2 regions of the Marinomonas sp. S3726 genome follow, and region 2 is predicted to be linked to the other one. Evidence: predicted binding sites of a transcription regulator. Region 2 holds the regulator's gene; the other holds the start of a gene.
What was found. Region 2 encodes PhoB, which activates phosphate uptake and scavenging genes when phosphate is short. Its sites were predicted from a motif close to TGTCATANNNNTGTCANA; they were not measured.
Positions count from the first base shown of each region.

Region 1: a site for PhoB is predicted at 3,458-3,475, ahead of TW85_RS12005 (phosphatase PAP2 family protein). Genes of this name have one in related genera too.

Region 1 covers NZ_JXYC01000012.1:312,155-319,813, forward strand. The annotation lists gene TW85_RS11995 (methyl-accepting chemotaxis protein) at 1-1,119, opposite strand, end outside; gene TW85_RS12000 (MJ1255/VC2487 family glycosyltransferase) at 1,780-2,856, opposite strand; gene TW85_RS12005 (phosphatase PAP2 family protein) at 2,869-3,390, opposite strand; gene TW85_RS12010 (peroxiredoxin) at 3,567-4,226, shown strand; gene leuA (2-isopropylmalate synthase) at 4,447-6,102, opposite strand; gene TW85_RS12020 (Lrp/AsnC family transcriptional regulator) at 6,294-6,785, shown strand; gene ribA (GTP cyclohydrolase II) at 6,936-7,550, shown strand; gene TW85_RS25475 (transporter substrate-binding domain-containing protein) at 7,654-7,659, opposite strand, start outside.
Region 2 covers NZ_JXYC01000004.1:140,908-148,566, reverse strand. The annotation lists gene cysZ (sulfate transporter CysZ) at 1-772, shown strand, start outside; gene TW85_RS01845 (response regulator) at 773-1,669, shown strand; gene phoR (phosphate regulon sensor histidine kinase PhoR) at 1,756-3,087, opposite strand; gene phoB (phosphate regulon transcriptional regulator PhoB) at 3,094-3,789, opposite strand; gene ubiA (4-hydroxybenzoate octaprenyltransferase) at 3,872-4,729, opposite strand; gene TW85_RS01825 (chorismate lyase) at 4,729-5,313, opposite strand; gene TW85_RS01820 (HDOD domain-containing protein) at 5,396-6,661, opposite strand; gene TW85_RS01815 (amino acid ABC transporter ATP-binding protein) at 6,772-7,551, opposite strand; gene TW85_RS01810 (amino acid ABC transporter permease) at 7,573-7,659, opposite strand, start outside.

The DNA of each region.
Region 1 (7,659 bases), on a different contig from region 2:
AATAACTGAGTGGGAAAGTGAATCTGCTTGTCCTGCAACCCCTTTAGATACTTCGCCTAAGTGTTGAATGATCTGGTGAACATTATCAGTAAAACGGTTAAAGTCGTTAGCAACTAGACCAACTTCATCACGGCTTTTTATATTAATTCTTCGTGTTAAATCTCCATCACCATTAGCAATATCATTTAACGCTTTGCGTAGAGAGAATAGATCTCTAAATAGAATATTGACTAACCAATTAACCATAAAGACAGCAATTAACGTAAAGCCAATACTAATTAGCATTAGGGTATAAAATGTTTCCCAATACTCAGCGAGTTCTGTTGCTTGATCTGCTTCTACACCAAGTACCCATGAAGAATCCTTAATCGGTAAGAAATGAAGAATCTTATTACCTGATTGGCTATTCAAAGTTAAATAAGCGCTTTCATTAAGTGCTGCTTGATACTTCTCTTTGGAGAAGGCTTGATATAAATCAGCGACATCTTTTTGAATGAGATCTTTTTGTTTGTGGGCGATAACTTGGCCTTCGCCATTAAGTAAAAAGATATGGCTATTTTTACCTGTCTCAACATTGGTGATTGCTGAGAATAAATCTTTAATTTTTAAATCGACACCCATAACCCCTTGTATCTTGCCTGACTCGTAAATCGGTCTAGCAATGGTAAAGGTCATTTCTTGTGTATTAACATCTTTATATGGGCCAATCAGCTCTATTTCACCAGAAGATGTTACCTTCTTGTACCAAGGGCGTTGGCGTGGATCATAATTGTTGACGAACTTTGTGAAACCATTGGTTCCAACTCGAGTTCCATCATTTAAACCTGCATAGATAGAAGAAAAGTTACCCGCCGTGATCGCCATTGTAAGCTGCTTTACAAAGACTCCTTCATCTAACGGTTGCTCAGCAAGAGAGCTAAGTATTTGATGCTTGGAGTTTATCCAGGTTTCAACACTATCACTTACTGTATTGGAGATGCTTCCAATACGTTGGTACATGCTATGTTCCATCGCAGTTGAAAGTTTTTGCGTAGAAAACAAGGTGAGTACAACACTGGTAAAAAGAACGGCAGCAGTTGCGATTAGACTAATTTTTATTTTTAAAGAATGGCTAAACATATTTCTCTCTAAATAGATCCTTGAGGGAAAGATATAAATAGACCTAATTCACCTTAGAAAAAGTTAATTGCAATTTTTATGGCTGAAAGAGAGTAAATTTAAGCTTTCCTTAGATTAAACTTATTTTGCACTGAACGGTTTTAACTATGAGTTTTTGCTATAGATTTGGCTGGGAAAAACCCTATAAAAAAAGTGTTATTTCATCTAGCAGCCATACTTTATTGTATAAATTTTTCTAAATCTACATGATTTCATTAAAATTATAATAAAAGTTATAAGCAACTTAAAAAGTACGTATTTAGCCGCATTTAGGATAAATTATGTAATATTTAGCCTTAATTTTTGAAAGTATGTGAATGGGATTCACTGATTGTTTTTATTGATAAATATCAAATAAAAGGTGTTTTCTAAGTTGGGTTTTAGGAAGAAATTTATTTGTAGCCCTTACTATAAAAGGGGTTAGTGATTTTAAAGCCTATTAAAAGTGATTTTATTTTTTATTTGAGTTGTGATTTTCAGGTAACAAAATGTAGTTCTTGCTAATACAGTGTTTCGCAAAGAGGAATATGTTAAAAGTAAGAAAAGGTCTCATAATGAATGTCATTAGAGACACTTTATACATATGTCCGTCTGTAGAAGGTTTAATGTAAAAATAATTGTTTAGGTTATTTTAGTATCGTGAATGCCAAGTTTATTTTTGACTGAAGTTGGGAAGTGCACGTTTTTCCAAAGCTGTTGGCAGATATTTTTCGTATTATGCCACTCTTTGCTTACTATCCAATCGATTAATAAAGCTGGATCAGATTGAAACCCAACTGCTTCAGGCTGATTCTCGGTTAACCAAGCTTTGACTGAGTCTGAATCCAGCGTTGGCATAGTATGACAAAGCCCCATTTTTTGCAGTGATACAATATTTGAGTATTGTTCGAATTGACCATGCAGTGGTTTTATCAAGAGTTTCTTTCCTAGCTTTAAGCATTCACTTGAAAGCTCAAAGCCTCCATTTGCAATGACGCCACCGCAAGATACCAGCTTTTCATGAAAGCCTTCTTTACTGGTTTTACGCCAGTGGATATGGCCTTGATCAAAGTCTTGTTTTAATTCTGGGTGAAAACAATGAAATCGATAGCCTGTAAAAGGGAGCAGTAGTCGGCGGATCTCTTTTAAATTTTCAAATGGGAAATAAACAAGTATATCTTTTTCAGACCTCTCATCACTCCCTTGATCATCAACAAAAGGAGGAATGATAGGGTGACCAAAGTGGTAATAATGTACACCTAACTTAATGTCACAAGGAGCAAATTGTTTTAACAATAATTGACTATATAAAAAGTTACCCTCTTGTGGAATTGGATTAAGAAAGGCAGCTTGGTGACTTATTGCTATTGAAGGGATTTTCTGTTTTTTTGCTGCCCAAGCACTAATAGGTTCAAAATCATTTAAGACGAGATCATAACCCGTTAAATCAAGTGCTTTGATGTCATTAAAAAATTGGTTTGGTTTGAAAGACTGTAAGGTTTTCCATTTAGCTATGGTGCCATTTTCAGTCTTAAAACTTAGACCTTGTCGAGTTTGGTAATTGCCAAATACCTGCATATCAAAGTATTTATCCGAATCACGACCTGTAAATAGGTAATCGACTTCTATGTCATCTCTTTGGTTAAAGGCTTTAGCTAATACTCTGGCACGACTGATGTGGCCATTACCTGTACCTTGAACACCATAAAAAATTTTCATACAACTCCGTCATTAAGTCAGGATAACATATAAGTGAAGGCCTGCTGCTGACATGCTTAAGCCAAGAATGGCTCCAGCGAGAATGTCAGTAGGGTAGTGAACCCCGAGCAATACACGTGATAAACCAATCAAACTGGCCCAGGTATAAACTAAATAGGTAACAGATGGGTAATAATGTGCCAGTAAATAGGCCATCAGAAAGGCCGCTGCAGTATGCCCAGATGGCAGGCTAAATTTATCAGAAGGTGAAATATGAGCACTAAGGTTAGCTAAACTGTCGCAGGGTCTATCCCGTTTAAAGAGCTTTTTTAATACCAGATACAGGGGAAGCTCTAGCGCATAAGCTAACAGTGCTGTGTAAAGAAAAATAGCACCATCTTCTTGTTCAAAGAGCCAAAGCACTATCCCTAATATTAAGTAATAGTGGCCATCACCAGTGTGAGAAACTGCTCTAACTAAGGTGCAATTCTTATGGTTTGTTTTTCTAAACAACCAATGAAACAGGTGCATATCTGTACGGCTGATAATATTCATAACCTGTCCTACTCTCTCGATTATATTGGTATATTAAAAAGGCAATATGAATAAAAAGTGACAGTTCTAAGAAGGGTTTATGACAGCCTAAAAAAGCTGACGCCTTTTAAAATAAGCGTCTATAGTTAAGAGCTTACAAATAAAAATAATAGTTTAACTAACCCAAGGATAAGACGATGTCATTACGTATTAACGATCAAGCGCCAAACTTTAAAGTAGATACAACCCATGGAATGATAGATTTTCATGAATGGATTGGTGATCAGTGGGCGGTTTTATTTTCACACCCTAAGGACTTTACACCTGTGTGTACGACAGAGCTTGGTTATATGGCAAATATTCAGGAAGAGTTTAGCAAACGTAATACTAAAATTATTGCGCTAAGTATCGACTCAAAAGAAGACCATGAAAAATGGCTAAAAGATGTTGAGGATGTTGGTGGTGCTGGCGTCAAATACCCCGTTATCGCAGATACAGATTTAAGTGTGGCCAAGTTATATAATATGTTCCCTGCTGATGAAACTGGCTCTGCTGAAGGTCGTACAGCCATGACAAATGCCACTGTGCGGGCAGTTTATGTTGTAGGGCCAGATAAAAACATTAAGTTAATCTTGATTTACCCTATGACCACGGGCCGTAACTTTGACGAAATTTTGAGAGTAATAGACTCAATGCAGTTAACTGCAAAACATAAAGTTGCAACTCCCGTTAACTGGCAACAGGGTGAAGATGTGATCATTGTGCCAGCAATAAATAATGAAGAGGCGGCAAAAATTTATCCTAATGGGTGGGAAACGGTAAAACCCTATTTAAGAAAAGTAAAACAACCAGATTAAGTCTATAAAAAATGAGATGTAATTAAAAAAGGTCGCCTTGTGAGCGACCTTTTTTATGAAGTTTTTAACGTCCTGTTTAAACTTAAAAACTTGTTATGCTACCAAGCATTCTTTTTTTACCTGCCCAACCTTTTAGATTGAGCCGGTGATAGTTTTTAAGCTTTGTACCTAAAGGCAAATGTCTATGTAAGTAACAGATAGCCTAGGCAACATTTTGAGCTTAATTGGCAATTGTATATTGGTTAACAGTCGCAATTAATGCCTGCATTGATGCTGATACGATATCTTCATCTATCGCGACACCGTTATAGCGTTTACCATTAATGTTAGTTTGAACATAAGTGATAGCTTGAGAGTCTGTGCTACCAGTTAGAGCATGCTCTTGGTATTGAACAACATCTAACTTAAGATTGAAGTGTGTACTCAATGCTTGACTGAATGCGGATAGGGCACCATTGCCTTGACCATGAATACTGATAATCTCTCCATCAATAGCCAAGTCTGCACGAACTGTATCTAAACCATCTTTTTGCAGTTCATACTTACCTAGTTTATAAGGTGAATTACCTGTTAAATAAGTATCTTCAAACAATTGCTTCATGGTATCGCCATTTACAACGCCACCGTCTTGCTCTGCAAAAACTTGAACAACAGGGCTGAACTCAACCTGCAACCAACGAGGCAAGGCTAAACCATGCTCTTGTTCTAGGGTGTAAGCAACACCACCTTTACCAGATTGACTGTTTACACGAATCACTTCTTGGTATGTACGACCCAAATCTCTTGGGTCGATTGGTAGATAGGCAACATCCCAAGGCTTATCCGCTGTTTGGTTAGCCAAGCATTTATTGATAGCGTCTTGATGTGAACCTGAGAAAGCAGTGAAAACTAATTCGCCTGCGTAAGCGTGTCTTGGGTGAACTGGTAAGTTTGTAACTGCTTTAACAACGCTTACTATACGGTCCATATCACCAAGTTGAAGTTCTGGATCAACACCTTGGCTATACATATTCATTGCCATGGTAACAACATCCATATTACCAGTACGCTCACCATTACCTAATAATGTACCTTCAATACGGTCAGCACCCGCCATCATGCCAAGCTCGGCAGCGGCAACGCCACAACCACGGTCATTATGTGTGTGCAAGCTGACATACATACAATCACGCTTCGCAACATTACGGCAGAACCATTCGATTTGATCTGCGTAACGATTAGGCGTAGAGACTTCTACTGTAGCAGGAAGGTTAATAATGATTTTATTTTCAGGTGTTGGTTGCCAAACCTCTGTTACGGCATCAACAACTTCAACCGCATAATCCATTTCTGTGCCAGTAAAACTTTCTGGAGAGTATTGGAAAACCCATTCAGTATCCGGGTACTTCTCTGCGAACTCTTTAACACACTTAGCCCCGTTTACAGCGATGCTTTTTACGCCTTCTTTATCCATGCGGAAAACTTGTTCGCGCTGAGTTGTCGAGGTCGAATTGTAGACGTGTACAATGGCACGACGCGCGCCAATCAAAGATTCATATGTACGTTCGATTAACTCTGGGCGAGCTTGAGTTAATACTTGTAAGGTTACATCAGCAGGCACCTGATCTTCTTCAATTAACCAGCGACAAAAGTCAAAATCTAATTGAGAAGCAGCAGGGAATCCAATTTCAATTTCTTTAAAACCAACATCAACCAATAATTTAAACAGTTCTTTCTTCTGTTCTACCGTCATAGGTTCAACCAGTGCTTGGTTACCATCACGTAGATCAACACTGGTCCAAATAGGTGCTTTAGTAATGGTTTTATCAGGCCAAGTACGATCAGGCAAACTGACTGGTGTAAACGGACGGTATTTTGTGTGGTCGAAGTTACTCATTATTTTTCCTTTATCCCTTTAGATAGTCATTCTTGAGATGGATAATCTCTTTAAACTCATATGCTTATGTTGTGTAAGCTAGTTTAACCTTTTTTTATGGATAAAAAATTGCGTTTTTATAAAAATAATAGTTATTTTGGCAATATTATTGCGGTATATTTTTAAATGTTGAAATTTTATGGTGATAACCTATGTTGGATGCAATGGATATACGAATACTTGAGGTACTTCAGCAAGATTCTAGCTTAACTAATCAGGAATTGGCCGATAAGGTAGGTTTATCGCCGTCACCTTGTTTAAGGCGGGTTAAGTCACTCGAAGAGTCTGGTATTATCACTAAATCAGTTACCTTGCTTGACCAGAGAATGTTAGGTTTAAAGCTAACTGCATTTATTCAAGTGAGTATGGATCGTCATACACCTGATAGGTTTGAGTTATTTGAATCAAGTTTAACCTCTTACCCTGAAGTAAAATCTCTGAGTTTGGTTACAGGACATTCTGCTGATTATTTAGTTGAAGTTGTGGTTGAAGATATGGACAAGTATCAGGAGTTTCTATTGGTGAGATTACTACGTATTCCTGGTGTGACCGATGTGCATTCAAGCTTTTTGATGCAGAAGGTAATTGATAGAACAAGTTTACCATTGGAGCACTTAACGAAGACAGTCAAGGTAACTCCTTAGTCTAAGTATGATATGCGATGTTTTTATAATGAGCTAAGGCCTTATAAAGCTAAGTAAAATGAAATTACGACTTTAAAAACTAAAAATGAACCCCATTATGCCTTCATTAGATTAATTGCATGTCATGGCAATCAAGGTAGAGATGAATATATGAGTGAGTTGAAAGAAAGACGTCGAGTCGTCATTCCGGTCCGTGCAGGTGATGTTATGGCCGAGTTTATTTCCTTTTCTGGTGATGAGACAGGTAAAGAACATATTGCTATTCATTTTGATGGCAAAGAAAAAAACAACGAAACACCCTTAGTAAGAATCCATTCGGAATGCTTAACGGGTGATGTGTTTGGTTCGGGTCGTTGTGATTGCGGCGAACAGCTAGATGAAGCAATAGATAAGATTGACCTTGAAGCTGGCTATATTCTTTATTTACGTCAAGAGGGCCGTGGGATTGGCTTGTATGCAAAACTTGATGCTTATGACCTGCAAGATCAGGGCTATGATACTTACCAAGCTAATGAAATGCTGCATTTGCCTCAGGATGACAGGGATTTTGCGATTGCAGCAAAAATGCTTAAAGCTGTTGGTGTTACTAAGATTCGTCTTTTGACCAATAATCCTGATAAAGCAAAGCAAATGGCAGAGAATGGTATTGATGTCGTTGAGATTTTACCAACAGGTGTTCATGTAAACGATCATAACCGTCTTTATCTTGAGACTAAAGCACAGAAAATGAATCACACATTAGATTCAGAAAAGCTAAAGAAATAAGGCTTTGCTTTTTAATTAAGTTAAAAAGCAAGCAAGTTTAAAAAAAGGCACTCAAACATTTTGAGTGCCTTTTTTAGTCCTCTCGACCTGAAAAAATCAAGCATTAATT
Region 2 (7,659 bases):
ATTGCAACCTTTTCAAGTAATAGGGGCTTACCTTAAAGCGTTACCTATTCTACTTTCATCTGGATTAAGGCTATTTATTCTGGTGCCTTTATTGGCGAATATGGGCCTGATGGCTCTCTTATATATGGTCGCTTTTAGCTATTTTGGTGATTTAACCGCTTATTTAATGAGTTGGCTTCCAGATTGGCTTTCGTTCTTAAGCTGGCTTTTTTACCTAGGTTTTAGCTTATTAAGTGCTATTAGTTTGTTTTACGCGTTTTCCATTGGCGTCAATATTATCGCAGCACCTTTCAACGGAATCTTGGCTGAAAAGGTAGAAGCTAGATTGTCGGGAGAGACGGTAGAGTCTGATTTAAATTTCCGTCAAATTTGCCTTTTGATTAGCCAAAGCATAGTGCGAGAATTACAAAAAATACTCTACTTTTTGCCTCGCTTTGTACTTTTGTTTATTCTGTCTATGATACCTGTAGTGAACATTATTACGCCTTTCTTATGGCTCTTGTTTGGCGCTTGGGTACTGGCAATACAATATATGGATTACTCGTTTGATAATAACCGAGTATCTTTTGCTGAAATGCGAGTAGGTTTAAGGCAGAAGCCTGTTTTATGCTGGTCTTTTGGCTTCATAGTAATGCTCCTATTACCTATCCCGTTTGTTAATTTTGTGGTCATCCCGTTAGCTGTGGTGGCCTCTACCATTCTTTGGTTTGATTCATTTAAAGCAAGTTATTCAAAGAGTGATAGCCTTGCACAAGATTTTGGAAATAAATAAATGGCTATAAAAATTCTAGTTGTTGATGATGCTTCTTTTACTCGAGATTTGATTCGTCGCACCTTAAAAAAACATTTCCCATCAGCTCAGTTGGAAGAAGCCGTTAACGGACGAAAAGCTCAACAACTTATGAATAAGGTCAAATTTGACATGATCTTATGTGATTGGGAAATGCCTGAAATGACAGGGCTTGAGTTACTTGATTGGTGCCGCCAGCAAGATAATTATAAAAAGGAAAATGTACCTTTTGTCATGATCACCAGTCGTGGTGATAAAGATCATGTGGTTGAAGCGGTTAAAACGGGCGTGACAGATTACCTAGGTAAACCTTTTTCCAGTGAGCAACTGGTAAATAAGATAGTGTCAGCAGCGAAAAAGCATAATTTAGATGGTGCCTTGATGGCCAAAGGTGCTAGAGGCTCAGGTGCTGAAAAAGAAGTATTGGACAGCTTAACAAAAGCGGCAACAGGCTCTGGCACTAAAGGTATGACAAGCCATACTTCTGGTTCTCTAGATGTGCTACTAGGTGGGAAAAGTCCTAAAGCAGCGACTGTCACTAAACCTAAAATTACGCATCCTAAAGTCACGACCAAAGACGTTAAAGTACCTAGCATGGTACGTTTTGCTGGTAAGCAGTTTAGAACCATGGTTATTCAGTTTAGCTGTACCGAAGCCAGTCTTTTGATTAAGAGTGATGATGTTATTCCAAGCGTATTGGATCAAGCCGTATTAGATTTAGAGTTCAAAGGTAAGGTAAACCGCCTGAATTATTATGTTCAAGGTGTGGCAACCACTGAAAAAAAACCAACCTCATCCTTTTTAACTGTGACATTAGGGTTAATTGATCAGGATGCAGAGAAAGAAAGCTTTATCAAAGCCTTGTTTGAAAGCTTGTAGCAAGGTGTTGAGCTTTAAGGGTTAGGCTGATAGATGACTAGATAAAGAAACAGCTAGCCCAAGTTACTTGGACTAGCTTACAAGATTTATGACGCGTCTTGATCTATGGTTTCCAATTCTGGTGGACTTGATTCTCTTACCCGTGTACGAGGGAAATGGCAGGAAAAAGTACTGCCAAAACCAAGCTGGCTACTAATATCTAACTTACTATCGTGGTGGTGCAAGACATGCTTCACAATAGACAGACCTAAGCCAGTACCAGCTGTATCTGACCCTCTTCCTTTATCTACTCTAAAGAAACGTTCTGTTAAGCGAGGGATAAATCTAGGGTCTATCCCTAAGCCATTATCCTGTACGCAGAAAACACCACCTTCTCTATTTACTTGCCAGCTAATATCTATCTCGCCACCATCAGGTGAGTATTTTAAAGCATTCACAACGAGATTAGAGAAGGCACTATAAAGTTCACTGTAACTGCCGAAAATAGCGCTCTCTTCATCTGCATCCCAGCTTAAAAAATGCTCGCTGGTGGTAAATACCTTCGCTGAATCACAAATTACCTGAATAAGATCACTGACATTATGCCATTGGTCAGAGTCTGCTCTTTGGTTACTTTCTAAACGTGAGAGTAACAGTAAGTCTTCGATCAGTAATTCCATGCGATTAGACTGAGTGTTCATATTCACCACGCCTTTTTGCATTCGCTCAGGCAAAGACTCTTTAAACATATCCAGTGTTTCCAGATAGCCCTTAATCACGGTGAGAGGCGTTTTTAGCTCGTGTGAGGCATTGGCAACAAAGTCTTTACGCATTTGCTCAAGCAAGTGCAGACGCGTGACATCACGAACAAAAATGAGGTGGTCATTTTTTGAATAAAGCGTGGTTTGAAACTCTAGAAAAGCCCCTTCTTTAGCAGGTGATTGGATTACCAAAGGGTCACCAAATCGCTTTTGGCTAAAATAGCGGAAAAACTCAGGGGTACGAACAATATTAGTAAGAGGCTGGCTTCTATCTGTTGGTTTAACTAAGCCAAGTAAATCTCCAGCAGAGGTGTTCCACCATTCTAGTCTGCCAGTGTTATCTGCCATGATAACGCCATCTTGTAATGCAGATGTTGAATCTTCAATTCTTGCTAGTGCTTGCTGCATGCGCTTTTTAGACTTTCTTTGTTTCTTTTGCAGTCGGTTAACTGCGTCAAAAACATCCCCCCAAATTCCAGAGGAATCCGGAGGTAGTGAGCGTCCAGAGCGGCGAATCCAGCTATGAAAGCGATAAAGTTCGTAATATTGCCAAGCTAAAAGTCCTAAAGCATATATAAATAGTAAAGGGAAAGTTTGCTCGCTCATTGTGCCAATAAATAGGCAAGTGAAAAAACCAAGTAAAAGTTTAACTGTGGCGCTTTTCCAAACTGTCTTCATATAGTTTTAAGCCAAACGTTTGCTTGAAAATCGATAACCTGTACCTCTAACGGTTTGAATAAGGTAATCATGGCTATCTCCTATCGCCTTACGTAAGCGACGAATGTGTACATCGACAGTTCTTTCTTCAACGTAAACATTCCCTCCCCAAACCTGATCTAACAGTTGAGCTCTAGAGTAAGCTCTTTCTTGGTGAGTGATTAAAAACTTCAATAAACGATATTCAGTTGGGCCCATTTCTAAAGGCTTAGAGCCAATCGAAACTCTTTGGCTTAGAGGGTCAAGTTTTAGACCATCAACCTCAATCGGTTCATCAACACCCTGAGGGTGAGCACGACGTAGTACCGCCTTAAGGCGAGCAACCAACTCTCGTGGTGAAAAAGGCTTGGTGATGTAGTCGTCAGCACCAGCTTCTAATCCTTGAATCTTATTGTCTTCTTCACTTTTTGCGGTAAGCATGATGACAGGAATTTCAGCTGTTAAAGCGTCTTTTTTAAGACGTCGTGTTAGCTCTATCCCACTGCCACCAGGCATCATCCAATCTACAAGGATCAAATCGGGTCTATGGTCCACGATTATCTCGTAGGCGGTACGGCTATTATCCGCTTCAAGGTATTCATAACCAGCCATCTCAAGAGCAATGGCAATCATTTCTCGAATTGATGATTCATCGTCAATTATTAATACTTTTTTACCGGTCACAGGATATATCCTCTTCTCTGGAACGGTTTAATTAAAACGATCAATTGTGACAGTTTAGTTAAAATGTCACAGATGACTTAATTTAGTGTACAAAAAAGCCTGCGATAAAACCTAAAAATACACATAATCCTATGCGGTTATTATCTAAAAATGATTTAAAACAAGCAGATCGCTCTCTTTTTCTTGCTTGCCAAAACTGTTGAAAAAAGAGACCCGCACAGACAAATAAACTTATAAAAAAGAAAGCGCCTAACTCTCTAATTACGCCTACCCAAACTAATAATGACAGGGTGAGCCCTTGTAACAAGAGAATAATAATAAGGTCATATTGAGCAAACAGTATCGCAGTGGACTTGATACCAACCTTAAGATCATCGTTGCGATCGACCATGGCGTAATAGGTGTCATAAGCGATTGTCCAAAACACATTCGCCATAAATAGCATCCAAAGTTCGATATCAGTTAAAGCACCGCCTTGTGCCACATAGGCCATAGGAATCGCCCAAGAAAAGGCTAAGCCGAGAAACAACTGAGGTAAGTGGGTGACCCGTTTCATGAAAGGATATAATGCCGCAAGCCCTAATCCGACAAAGGATAAAAGAATCGTTTTTAGGTCAGTAAAAAGGACAAGAACAAAGCTGATGAGACAGAGTAAAGCAAAGAAACCAAGGGCTTCTTTCTCACTGACTCTACCAGAAGGCAATGGGCGACCTTTGGTTCGCTCAACAAAACCGTCAACTTTACGGTCGGCATAATCATTAATCACACAACCAGCTGAGCGCATAGAAAATACCCCAGCAATAAAGATAATAAGTAAGTGCCAGTCAGGAAAGCCATCAGCCGCTAGCCACAAAGCCCACAAAGTTGGCCACAAGAGTAAGAGGGTGCCGATAGGCTTATCTAGTCTAGCTAACTCTGCTAAAGCAATGACTTTACTCATTATTCTTCCTTTAAATTTAAGAAGGGTTTGATGGCTGGAAAAAAGACTTCGTTGACCAGTATGCCTTGGCCATATTGATAAAAAACAGAACGTCTAGCCCAAGTTGGTTCGTTTATATGGGAAAACAAATTTGCTGGTAGTTGAGAGACTTCTATCTCTCCTCGTGTAAGGCCTTTATGCTTATAAAGAAAGCCTCCAAGAGGTTTGTTGCCTAACTTGGGCAAGTAACGCCAATGGCCTCTTAATGACCTTGCAGGGATGATAGAGCGCGCATAGATAATCGCCTGACCATCTACATTAAGTATTACCTCACGAATACGAGCAGCTTCACGTGCTTTTAAATTAAGCTTTTTTCTTTCTCTTTGGGTGGTTTGGCCCCAAGTGTCCGAAATAACATCAACTGTCAACTTCCCTAGAGTTTGAATCTTAGCGGTCAAGGATCCTTGCTCGGCTAGCCAAGGGAAGATAAAGGCAGGAATATTTTTGCTGTGAGCATGGCTTAACGATGACCAAACATAATCAAACTGTTTGGTCGCTGTGAAGTTTAATCTTGGGTTGCTGTTTGGCTGATCAATCATCGACATCAAAATAAGGATATTGTCCTAATAGTCTAAAAATTTAACCCGAACTGAAGAAAAGAGTGTTTCCTATTGAGCTCTAAGTGGCTTAGTTGCCATTAATTAAAGACACCATCAACTTAATATTCTCTGAGTTATCTTGTAGGTCTTGATAAAGGCTTTGTAGCTGCTTCTGATCTAGACCTATCATATCTTGACTAGCTTGAGAAATATCTTCTTTATTCAACAGGTTATGACAAACATTTAACATTCTCGCTATGATGGCATTTTCTCCATCATAGGCCAAATTTTTACTATAACGAATGCCATTACAGATGCCTGCTGGTAATTCCCAGTGGCGAAGTAACCAAGCACCAATTTGCTCTCTGCTGAGTTTAAGTAACTGTACTTCAACCAAGTTAGTTGGAAGGTGAGCGTTAATCTCAAGTTGGCGTGACAGGATATTAAAATGAGGCGGTAACACAGCCCCTATAGCGAGCAAACCAAAGTTATGCAGCAAGCCTGCTAGGTATGCATGCCCTAGCCTCGGACGCTTTTTAGCCGGCATAGCTTTGACCATAGCTTCCATCAGTGAAGCGAAGGAAACGGCTTCTAGCCAATAGTTGTCATAATGGCGAGGGCCGTTCTCTGGTACCGCGAGTGCTTTTCCCATAGAAAGACCAAGTGCCAAGTTCATAACCATATCAAAGCCTAATACGCGAATTATGGCATCTTCAACCGACTCAATCTCCCCAGGAGCCCCATAGTAAGGAGAGCTTGCCCAACTGACTACCTGAGCGGCCAAACTAGGATCAAGGCTAATCACTTCGCATAACTCGTCAGTGCCAGCATTTTCATCAGCACATAAACGTATGATGCGCTGTGATGATGCTGGTAAAGGAGGGAGTTCAAGAGTTTCTTCTAAACGTTGACGAAGGCGAATGGATTGAAAGCCACCCAAAGCATTTAACATGCTTTCTTCATCTTGTTCATGATTCTCGACTTCTCTTTTAAGCTGGCCTTGAGGGATAGAGAAGTCGCCAAAATGGCATTTTGAGCCTGAAAAAATCTTATTAATTTCTATGGCTTCAATGGCGTTAAACTTTGTCAGGTCTGTTTTTTTCAGAGATAGCCTTTTGATGTCCTTTAGGCTTTCATCGATATAGGTAATGACTTTGTGTGTATTGAGTAGTAAATCACTCGATACATTATAAGAATTTGTGGTCGCTAAACGACGCTTGCTGACTCGTGTAATCGCACCAATGTCGAGCATAGAATCAAATGGGAAAATGGCTTGAACCTTACCTGTGGAATCCTGTAAGTGAACAATTTTAACCTTAAGGCTAGGTGTGATATCTGATTCTTGCTTGGTCATAAATTTCAATTTGAGTCTAAGTATTATTAAGCAAGCAATTTACCAAATATCGAAAAACAAAAAAGCCCCTAAAAGGGGCTTTTTTGTGCAATGACTGCTTTTTTTCTCAATTAGTGGTTCAAAATCTGACTTAAGAACAATTGAGTACGGTCATGCTGAGGGTTTTCAAAGAATTCGTGTGGCTCATTCGCTTCAACGATTTCACCGGCATCCATGAAGACAACACGGTCAGCAACAGTTTTTGCAAAGCCCATCTCGTGAGTTACACAAACCATTGTCATACCTTCATCAGCTAGCTGAATCATTACATCTAGTACTTCCTTGATCATCTCAGGGTCAAGTGCAGATGTTGGCTCATCAAATAGCATGATGCGTGGCTTCATACAAAGACCGCGGGCAATCGCAACACGTTGCTGCTGACCACCAGAAAGCTGACCTGGGAATTTATTCGCCTGGTTAGCAATTTTTACACGTTCAAGATAATGCATGGCCATCTCTTCAGCTTCTTTCTTAGGCATCTTACGAACCCAGATAGGCGCTAAAGTCAGGTTTTCTAAAATCGTTAAATGAGGGAATAGATTGAAGTGCTGGAACACCATACCCACATCTTTACGGATAGCTTCGATGTTTTTCAAGTTATCGTTCATCTCAATGCCGTCAACAATGATAGAACCCCTTTGGTGTTCTTCAAGACGGTTGATGCAACGAGTCATAGTTGATTTACCTGAACCTGATGGTCCACAAACAACGATACGCTCGCCTTTTTTGATACTGAAATCGATATTTTTAAGTACGTGGAAATCACCGTACCACTTGTTTACATCTTTAAATTCGATAATTGCTTTTTCGCCCGGCTCAAGCTGAGCGAGTGCCATATTGTGTTCTGTCATTTGAAAGGCCTCAAAAAAATTCTAGTTCCGCTTGTGTCCGGTTTCTAATTTACGCTCAATTGTCATACTGTAACGAGACATGCCAAAGCACGCTGCCCAGTAAATAAA